Regions from separate parts of the Bacillus sp. JJ1122 genome, predicted to be linked through region 1. Evidence: riboswitches for the same ligand, from Rfam matches in the RefSeq annotation. Region 1 holds a riboswitch; the other holds the start of a gene.
The links. Region 1 has a riboswitch for cyclic di-GMP ahead of V7201_RS09940 (DUF3789 domain-containing protein). Riboswitches for the same ligand answer to the same signal wherever they lie in the genome.
Positions count from the first base shown of each region.

Region 1 (5,283 bases):
TCGCTACTTCCAGCATTTCGCTGTATGTTTTAGGCGGTTCGTTATAGCCAAGTTCCTTCAAGACGTCCAATCTCCAGCCAAACAACATCGCATTTGAGTAGATTGGCAATACGTATTGGTGGCCGTCAGCAAACTCCCAGCCCTTCATTGTATCTTCCATATTTCTGCTTTTCTTAATTTCATCCCAGCCCTCTAGCTCATCGAGTGGTAAAAGCGCTTTACTTTCAGACAGCTGAGCTGCGAAACCACGGTTGATGTTCTCTGACATCGTTGGTGCACTGCCGCCAGCAATCGCTGATTGGATGCCAGCTTCAGATGTCGGACTTTCCTTCATCGGGCTTACGTTCACCTTGATATCCGGATTTTCTTTTGTGAACTCTTCCGCTACTTCCTTCCAATACACTTGCTGTGTTGGGTTTGGAGCTGCCCAGAATTCAATTGTTGTTACGCCGTCTTTCGTGCTTCCATTGCTTTTATCTCCATTGTTACAAGCTGCAAGACCAGAAACAGTCAGTGAAGCAGCAAGCACTAACGAAGCCACTTTTTTGATTTTCATCCGATATTCCCCCAATTATTAGTATGATTTCCTAACTTTATGTTTTCAGTAATCTTACCTGAAAAAATGAGAAAACTATTAGTCTAGCTTTTTGAAGGTGACGTTTTTGATAGCGCTATCATAACCTTACAAAAAAAAGTATAATCAATAGTATCTGGGTCACGTTTATTGCTGATTTATCCTTTACCCTCATTTCTAAAGATTTTTTAAAATCATTACAAATAAATAAGTAATTAATAAATAATGTGTTTAGTAACTTTACAATTACATTATTGCACCTTACTAGTTATATGTCAAACGTAAATTATATATAAATTTTAATTGAATAAAATGTTAACTTCGATACATAGCTGTTGATCTCCGCTCCAGGCGCTTGCTTTCCTGGGGGCGTTCGCCGAGCCTCCTCGTCGCTGCGCTCCTGCGGGGTCTCGCCTGAACCACTAATCCCCTAGGAGTCAAGCGCCTTCCGCTCCGATCAACAGGCTTACTAACACGATTGGTAATTCAACAAGATTATAAGTTACATAATTACAATGATAATTTAATTGCTAAAAACATTTTGTAACGTTACAATGTAATTACAAATTAAATTACTAACATTTACTTTCATTAAGGAGAAGTTTTATATATGAAGAAAAAAGTGACTATGCAGGATATTGCGGATCGGTTGAGTATTTCTAAGAATTCTGTTTCGCAGGCTTTGACGGGGAAGCCGGGGGTTAGTGAGGAAACGCGGCTGATGGTTCAAAGAGCTGCGGATGAGTTGGGGTATTCTTATACTAATAATAGAAGCAGTCAAAAGTACGATGAGAAGAAGGGTATCAATATTGCCCTTATTGCTTCTGATTATGCTTTTTCGCTTAAAAGCTTTTTCGGGGAGATTTACCTTAGCGTGGAAAAGGAAATGAGGGCACGGGGCTGGAATTTATTAATTGAGTCGATTGACAAGGAATCGAAGGATAAGTTAATCCTCCCCTCTCTGCTGTCAAATCATCAAATAGATGGGATTTTAATTCTATCTCATATTAGCACTGACTATATTTCGAAGATTATCGATACTGGAATCCCGACTGTGCTAATTGACCATCACTCACCATACCTGCAGGCGGATGCGATCTTGACGAACAATCGCTTTGGCGCTTATAAGGCTGTTGAGCACCTGATCCAATTAGGACATCAAGACATTGCATTCGTTGGAGATATTGAGGTTTCCCCAAGCTACCAGGAGAGATTGGAAGGCTATATGCTTGCCCTGAGAAAACATGGGATAGAACCAAATGAAGCTCTATTATTTACTGACGCAGAAGAAAAACAGGAAGAAATAAACGGGTTTGTCGATGAATTGCCCTATATGCCGACTGCATGGTTTTGTGTAAACGATGGACACGGATTCCTTGTCCAGTCAGTAATGCAGCAAAAAGGATATAAGGTTCCTGAAGACATATCGATCTGCAGTTTTGACAACGGACAACTGTCCCAAATCGCTACTCCAAAAATCACTACCGTAAATATCGATTTAAACTACTATGGAAAAAAAGCAGTCGAACAGTTGAACTGGAGGATTAATCATAAGGATGAACCTATCCATGAAATCCTGCTGCCAACTACATTGATTGTTCGAGAATCAACCGCTGCTAATACAGTCAAATCAAAATAATTTTCATGGAAGCAAGGGGACGGTTCTCTTGCTTCCTTTTGCTTTAGGTAATTATAAGGTTTTTACTTGGATATTACATAGTTGTGCACGGATTGATTGCCCTGCACAAGCTCATAACTAAATCAGGCCTCCCAGAATGTTAACTAAGGGGAACATTTAGACACTTATTGCTGACATACTTTAATTATTCTAATAAGCAATAATAAAGCAATGGCAACTTTACCGAAAACTTATTCTTTCACCTCAATACTAAGTTCAGTAACAAGACTCTCATTCCCCTTAATAATGACAAGCTCTTCCTTACGGTTCAATTCATCCGTCTTAGCCATCCACGGCTCTACACAAACGAAGTCATTTCCACTTTCCGTCCATAACACGATGTATTTAAACTGCTCTCCATAGCTTAACTTAATCCTCTTCTTCTCTGCTGGATCACCAAATGAAATAGAGGAATCATTTGAATTTATGAAGACGACTGATTCTTTTAGGTTCGTTAAGTCAACCCTACCGGTGAACTGTTTTATTTGATCGTCATTGTAGTCATAGTATTTCGTTGCATCTGTTTCGTACCCAAGATTCTTTTCGCTTGTTTTGAAATAGGGATGAAAACCTGCATAAATCGGCATTGGCGAATCGCCCAGATTGTTATATTCCTGCTTAATCATAAGTTTTCCACCCTCTAGTACATATGTAAAAATAACAGTAAAGTCAAAAGGGTATGAGAGTTTCGTCTGTTCATTGCTGGTGATCCTTATCGATAGAAAAGCCCTGTTATCCGCCTCCTGACCAATAACTTCCCATGAAGCATTACGCGCAAAGCCATGGTTGGACATGGCATACGTCTTCCCTTCCCACTCATACGTTCCATTGGCCAGTTGGCCTGAAATCGGGAAGAGAATCGGAATGCCGCCTCTTACATTTTTTTCTTCGTTATAAAACGTTTCTTCATTTAAGTACAGCAACTCTTCACCTTTTACTCCGTATGAATATATAATGCCTCCACGTTCCGGGGCAATCTTGACCCATGAATTAGTCAAAGAATCTATTAGTTCGTATACTCTATAGTTTTGATCGATTGACTCTTGAACTTTATACATCATTCCACTCCTCTAGATAATATTCAACGTTGCTTCCAGAAGCCAGGAAATCAACATTTCTATATAATAGATTATAACCTAATAAAGATTGAAGAACTAAAATAGCCCTACGAATTCAAAAAGCCCTTAAAATAAATAAAAAGCAGCCAATAGGCTGCTTTCACTTTTGTTTACATCTCAAGATGACGGTCACCAATTTTTGCGGCATACATAAGGCTCATGAAAAATAAAACAGTTAATGAACCTACGATTAGGCCTGCGAAAAATGTTAACATAGCTTTCCCTCCAAGGGTTATTTCATAATTCGCCGGAAGGTCTTCATATTCGGTAGCTGGCTGGCATAGCCCTAAGGCTTTAGCCCCTATAGTTTTGCGCCACCATCTTTCAATGGTTTTGCCCTTTCGTACGAACTATGTTTCTAACTTGAGTATATCTAATATTAATATATTGTCAATTAAAAAATAGGTAAAGATAACCAATAAAAGAGTTTCCCAATTCAATTACTTTGGTCCTAATTATATTAGTTGGAAAAAGCGAAAATATAAGATATTAAATTAGAAATGGTAACCAAAATGACTAAGATTATGACATTAACTCTCTTAATGTGTGAATAATTTTAACTTTTATTAATCAACAGACATACATTTTGTCTACCTATGTCAGACTACTCCGATTTTTGAGGATTAAATTTCCAATATAATTAGAGGTTATATTTTCAGAGATGGGGAATAAACTATATAAGTTTCTCAAAATTACGGGGATGTGATGGTATGAACCGGGAAGGTAATTTTGGAGTAGGCTTTTCTTGGGGAATTTCACTTAGTATACCACTTTGGATTTCTCTATTCGGTTGGATAAAGTTATTGATAAAATTTTTATAGCTATGCAAACTTGTTTAAAAAAATATGACCTTATAATACTATAGCCTGTCCTGAAATAGGACAGGCTAATTCTTTAATTATGATAGTATTTCCTGTACCTTATTCATTACAGATTCCTTTAAGCTATCTAACTTATCTTTACTTTCCTCAAGTGTGGCAGCTTTTACCCCAAAGTAAAATTTAGCTTTTGGCTCTGTACCTGATGGACGAAGGCAGAACCATGAACCGTCAGCCAAGTGATATTTAAGAACATTTGATTTAGGCAAATCGATACCATTTTCTGTATTATCTTTAAGGTTTACTTTTATACTCAATGAATAGTCTTCAACAGTTGTTACCCCAATCGCAGCCATTTCGTTGATCTTTTCTTCACGGAAACGATTCATAAGCATTGCGATTTTCTCTGCTCCATCTTTTCCTTTTAAAGTTATGGTTTCTAGTCCTTCCTGGTAAAAACCGTCCTTTCAAAGATTTCGAGTAACCACTGATATAAGGTTTCTTCTAAGGAAAATATACATTTCCAGCCTAATCTATTAAAATCTTCCGTGAAGAAACAACAAGACAGGTTGGATTTCCTACACAACGGTCTGTATATAAGATATTCGCTTTCTTTCCTGTTTCCTTTTCACATGTTGCAATGACTTTCTTCACCGAAAAACCCTTACCGTTCCCTAAGTTGTATATTTCATTTGTTTTTGTGCCATTTAACAAATCTGAGGCCAACACTGAAAATGTTTTCACAAAGTTCTAAGGAATGCTGAAGAATAATAGGAATCAAATGCGATTCAGGATTATGATCCTCACCGATTTCCCCCGTAACATGAGCACCCGGCTGCATTAAAGTAGCGAAAAACATCATACGACAGACCAATTGCTTTGTGAAGCTCCTTTCGAATATGCTCAATCATCAATTTAGAACCACCATATGGATTAATAGGATTTGTAGGCGTATCCTCACTAATCATCTGGATTCTCTCTTGACTCCACCCACTAAACTATTAGCTGCAAAATGCATAACTGCATCAATATCGTAGGTAGAAAATACTTGCTCTAAATCTGAAGCATTCCCAATATCTCTCTGCTTATACATCG
Region 1 is NZ_JBALQL010000016.1:534-5,816, reverse strand. Features, by position in the region: gene V7201_RS09955 (ABC transporter substrate-binding protein) at 1-556, opposite strand, end outside; gene V7201_RS09950 (LacI family DNA-binding transcriptional regulator) at 1,185-2,213, shown strand; gene V7201_RS09945 (aldose epimerase) at 2,444-3,313, opposite strand; gene V7201_RS09940 (DUF3789 domain-containing protein) at 3,481-3,585, opposite strand; cyclic di-GMP riboswitch class I at 3,634-3,718, opposite strand; gene V7201_RS09935 (hypothetical protein) at 4,269-4,583, opposite strand; partial or broken gene V7201_RS09930 (NAD-dependent epimerase/dehydratase family protein) at 4,628-5,283, opposite strand, start outside.

Region 2 (5,283 bases), on a different contig from region 1:
GTATTTAATATCGCAACAGCAGCGGCTGCCACTGATCAGGAAGTAGCTGTATTTTTTACATTTGAAGGCTTGAATTTAATCCATAAGGAAGCATACAAGCAGCTTCCTATGCCAGAAGGCAAAGAACACTTTGCAGAAGGTTTTGCAAAGGCCAACGTTCCTGCTATTCCAGAATTGGTTGAAATGGCCGTGGAAATGGGCGTTAAATTCATTGGCTGCCAAATGACAATGGATGTAATGGGACTTGAAAAAGAAGCTTTTGTTGATGGACTTGAAGTAGGCGGAGCTGTAACATTCCTAGAGTTTGCAACAGATGCAGATGTTACTTTGACTTTCTAAGTTTTTAACTCTTTTTGTAATCTTTGTTGCTATTTTAACGAAAGTAAAATGAGGTACCTTTGTTAAAACAGAAACAGAGTACCCATAACCCTGTAAAAGCAGACCCAAAGATCAATCAAAGGTGCGGCCATTTCCCAAATGCTTATGGGAAATGGTCGTTTTATTTTTTCTTGAAACGTTTTTATCCGAATGAACCTCTGTATCTATGAGATTTTACTGATTGCTGGCCAATGTAGCTTTCTCGGTTACATCCACCATCCAGGACACAATTGTCGTACTGTCACGAACATTGTTTTCCTGAATTCCTTTTAATAAAGTCTCAACGCTTTCTCCATTAGAAGATTTCGAGAAAACCCGGAAAATGTCCTGTGGATTGGAGAATCGTTCCCCAGGGCATTCTATTAAACCATCGGTTGTCAGCAAGAGATGATTAATGCCCTGCCGCAGTTCCTTTCTGCCGGTGCTGTAGCAGGGGACTGGCATCTCAAAAGTGTTCACCTGTCCAATCCACTCATAGAATTGCCTTTGATTTAATTGATGCTGACCGAAGGCGGTTAACTCGGGGTGATGTAAATATAAAATACAGTCGCCAACCGAGAACCACCAGCAGTACCTGCCTTTCCTTGCTGCGATTAAACAGGCAGTTTCCCCTTTAACTTTACTGCACTCATCCATAAATTCTGTGCTTCGAAATAGGTTTAGCACCATTTTTTCCAGGCTTATGAATGCTTGGTCTGGCTGAAGAGTTAGACATTCATTTATCTCATTTTTTCGTCGTTCAAAGGTTTGGACAATCAATTCTGCGCTTTCGGCGGAATTATGGGCATCCAAAAGTATGACAAACTCCCAATCTTGTCTTTCATCAATCAATAATAAGCAGCCGTCCTCATTCTTATATTGACCAGCAGAGGAATTCCCTCCGTAGCGGCCAACAACAACTCGGCCAAATTGGTCAACGCTTATGGTATCGACAAAAGTCTTCTGGCTTCCGACCCAGCTAAAATCATAAACTTTATTCATATTAATTTAAGACCGCCTTTTGGCTCATGATATGCCAAACACCATGCACAGTATGGCTGACACCCTCATTTATAATCGAACCAGAAATTTGAGTCTCGCCAGCATACTTGCTGCTAACAAAACAGTCCTCCACTACAATCACGCCTTTTCAAAATATTTCTAAAATTATAATATAATGTAAGCTTAAAAGATATCATAATCATAAAAAAACTCCCTAAACCAGGGAGCTTGTCAGCGTGGTTCCTAAATAAAATAAGAAGGGAGCGAAAATGGTGATTTTCGCTCCCTTCTTATTTTTTATTTTTAAAACAATTAATTTTCGTTTTCATCATCCATTTCATCTTGCTGTTCGCCATCACTTGGGCCATTATCCTGGTCAACGCCATCCCCACATGCTGTAAGGCCGCCTAAAATCACACTTAGTGCCAACCCGCTTGCTAATAGTTTCTTTTTTAGTATCATGAATAACAGCTCCTTTTTATTAGATTGTTGCTTAAAGAGTAACTACCCGTTTTTTTGAGGAGACAAACTTACTTGAATTGTCGACTCCATCCTGCACCATATTGTTAGTCAATTTATCCAAACATTGATTCGTTGAAATTACAAAGATTTTAGAAGAACGAAAATGGAAAGCAGAGATATGGAATATAGAATTGTACCCTTGCTTATTAATCATTCAATAAACTTTAAAACAACCAACCAATCATGCTTTAACTTACTAAAAGTAAGCAATTTGTATTATAATATTATGACAGAGTTAATAGCTCGCTATCTCATGATGATTACTAAATAGAATAGGATAGGGCCAACAATGGAGGGGGAAATTATGTTCCAAAGAGATATTAAAGATCATTGGACAGTACGATATGAAGAAAAGGATTTTCCGCATGTCCAAATGGGACTTGTTTTAAATCCACAGAGATGGCGGGAATTGGATCCATTTATCCTGATGGCAGAGGACTGGTTCAAGCGCGGGACATTTTCCGATCATCCACACCGTGGTTTTCAAACGATAACATATGTGATAGATGGCAGGCTTGAACATATCGATAATCACGGCGGGCACAGTATTCTTGAGGGTGGAGATATTCAATATATGAATGCCGGGTCTGGAGCGAGACATGCAGAAGAGGCAGTTGATGACGACATTGCTCATACACTGCAGCTATGGCTGAACCTTCCTAAAGAGCTAAAGAGTACTAAAACCTCTTATCAGAATGTGTATTCTGAAACCGTACCAATCGTCCAGATTAAAGGCGGATCAGTTAAGGTATACTCAGGCGAAACCGCTGGGGTAAAAGGACCGCTTGAACCATTAGTGCCTTTTGCGCTTGCTGAAATAAGCTTGTCTGAAGGAACAGAATTTTCCTACGAGCTTCCAGAGGGGCACAATGCATTTCTTTATATTCTTTCTGGTGACCTTATGGCAGGTACCGGAGAAACCAGCCTGGAAAAATCAACAGCGGCGACATTAACCTTCAACGATGGAGGTAGTGGGTTAAGTGAACTGCGGCTGAAGGCAAATAAACGCTCAAAACTATTAGTTTATTCAGGGAAACCCATTAAGGAAGAGGTCGTTGCTTACGGACCTTTTGTAATGAATTCAATGGACGAAATCCGCCAGGCTTACCGAGATTACCAGGAAGGGAAATTCGGGGTAGAAGCGAAGTAGAAATTCTGGGAATTATGTAAAGTTTCTATTTCTTTTTTTCTGTCGAAAAAGTAAGATAATAGTAGAATTAATATCCGATAAAGGCAAACCCAGGGAAACCTGGGGACGCAAAGCTACAGGGGCTAATGTCAGACAGACAATGCCAGCCAGTTGCCGAAGATTCACATAGCAGTTGCGTGTGTGCTGTTCTTCGGGCAGCACTTTTTTATTTTTCATCGATTTTAATTCAAACTTTTAAAATGGAGGAAAAAAGATGAAGAGACTTTTAACAACAGCGGTTTTAACAGGGGTACTTACCTTTGGTACAGCTGTATCGGCAGATGAGGTAATTGAAACAACTGACCCGGGGACAACACCAGACCAGTTTTTATTTACCTTTGACCAATTGTTTGAGGAATTAAAGCTGTTAGTAACCTTTGATGATGAGAAAGAAGCTCAGCTGCTGCTTGATTTTGCCAGCGAGAGACTTGCAGAAGCAGCCGCGATGTCTGAAGAAGAGAAAGATGCGTTTGTTCAAGAAGCATTAGAGGATTATTTAGCAGCACTTGAGGAAGCACAGGAAAAAGTAACGGAAGTCATTGTGGAAGATCAGACCGATTCTGAAGGTGCAGATGAACTTACTGAAGAATTGGCAGATACTGCAGAAGTCGAGGATGACCTTGCTGAGAATGCAGAAGATGATCTAAAGGAAGAGCTGGAAGAAGCTGTGGAAGAGGCTAAGGTTGTTGCGAATGTGGTCAAGGGCCTTGATCAGGAAATGGTGACTCAGCTTCGTGAGCAGAATCTTGGATACGGCCAAATCGCACAGATTTTCTGGCTGTCAGAAGCATCAGGCAAAACAGTTGAGGAAATCTCTGCTATTTATACAGAAGAAAAGGTTGGCTTTGGTCAAGCAGCCAAACAGCTTGGCGTTCATCCTTCGCAGATGAAAGGACTCGCATCTGGAAAGAAACAAGTCTCTGACGAGGAAGAAGCCGAAGATGTAGTGACGGAAGAAGGAACAGGGTCCGGTGAAGTTGGAGCTGAGGATGGGGATGCCGCGGTTGAAGAAGGCACTGAAACTGAATCAGAACAGCCAGAAGATGCTGGAACAGAGGGTGAAACTGCCGAAACAGCTTCCGTTGAACAAACGACTGTACAAGCAGCAGGAGTAAAAACAGTAAAGAGCACTGAGAAAAAGACTGCTGCCCAGCCGGCAACAGTTAAAGCAGATGAAAAGAAAGCTGCAGCAGCTAAGAAGGCAGAAGAGCAAAAAGCGGCAGCTGCCAAGAAAGCAGAAGAACAAAAGCAGGAAGCAGCTAAAAAAGCTGAAGAAGTGAAGAAAAAGGAAGAAGAGAAAAAGGCTGAAGAAAAGAAACGTGAAGAGGCTAAGAAGAACGAGGAAAAGCAGCAAGAGGAAGCCAAGAAAGCTAAAGATAAGAAAAACGATAATTCTAAAGAAGATGATGATGGGCAAGGAGAAGAAAGCAGTGATGAAGGTACCGGCAAAGGCAAAGATAAGAAGAACGGAAAGTAAAGTGGCCTGAGCCAATAAGGATCAAGGATAAAAGGGACTGGAGTTTTACACTTCAGTTTGAGCCTCTCGATTTGACGAATTTACCGATGTCATGTATGATGTAGTTATAAATTTAAATAGTTCTCCTAAAGGGGAGTAGCTTTTACAACAGGGTCGTCATTACGGAGATTTCTCCCGGCTTTGTTGGCAACATTCATTCGTTGTTAGCAAGACCTTTGCCAATTTTGGTGAAGGTCTTTATTTGTTTTAAAACCTTCACCGTCGTGGGTGAAGGTTTTTTTATTTCAGATAAGGCATTTTCACAATAAGCAACATAAATTTAGTATTGGAGTGTGACAGTTATGAAGAAAAAACAACTGCGTTTTAATGAATTGGTCAAAAAGAACAGAGAAGAGCTTTTAATGGATCAGCAAGTACTGGAAAAGATTGAAAAGCGATTGGATGAGAAATACGCTAATTCTAAGAAATAGTTCATTAAATCATATGGAGGATCACAGATGTTATTAAGAAAGTATATGTCTTTGCTTGGCGTCGGGTCGGCACAAATTGACCTTATATTAGAGAAGGATGTTTTAAAGCCTGGTGAATCAGTGAATGGTCAATTTTTAATTAAAGGCGGAACGATTGACCAGCATCTTAAGCAAATTGACTGCGCCCTCGTCATGGTAGATGAAAAAACTGGCGCAGAAGAAGTCATTGATACAACAGCCATTCAGGTTGAAACAAAGATAGGATC
Region 2 is NZ_JBALQL010000003.1:57,764-63,046, reverse strand. Features, by position in the region: gene V7201_RS02600 (DsrE/DsrF/DrsH-like family protein) at 1-339, shown strand, start outside; gene V7201_RS02595 (protein phosphatase 2C domain-containing protein) at 553-1,359, opposite strand; gene V7201_RS02590 (hypothetical protein) at 1,672-1,821, opposite strand; gene V7201_RS02585 (pirin family protein) at 2,186-3,031, shown strand; cyclic di-GMP riboswitch class I at 3,104-3,189, shown strand; gene V7201_RS02580 (DUF5667 domain-containing protein) at 3,285-4,547, shown strand; gene V7201_RS02575 (FbpB family small basic protein) at 4,889-5,017, shown strand; gene V7201_RS02570 (sporulation protein) at 5,045-5,283, shown strand, end outside.
Region 2: linked by a shared signal. The riboswitch ahead of V7201_RS02580 (DUF5667 domain-containing protein) and the one ahead of V7201_RS09940 (DUF3789 domain-containing protein) in region 1 are both predicted to bind cyclic di-GMP.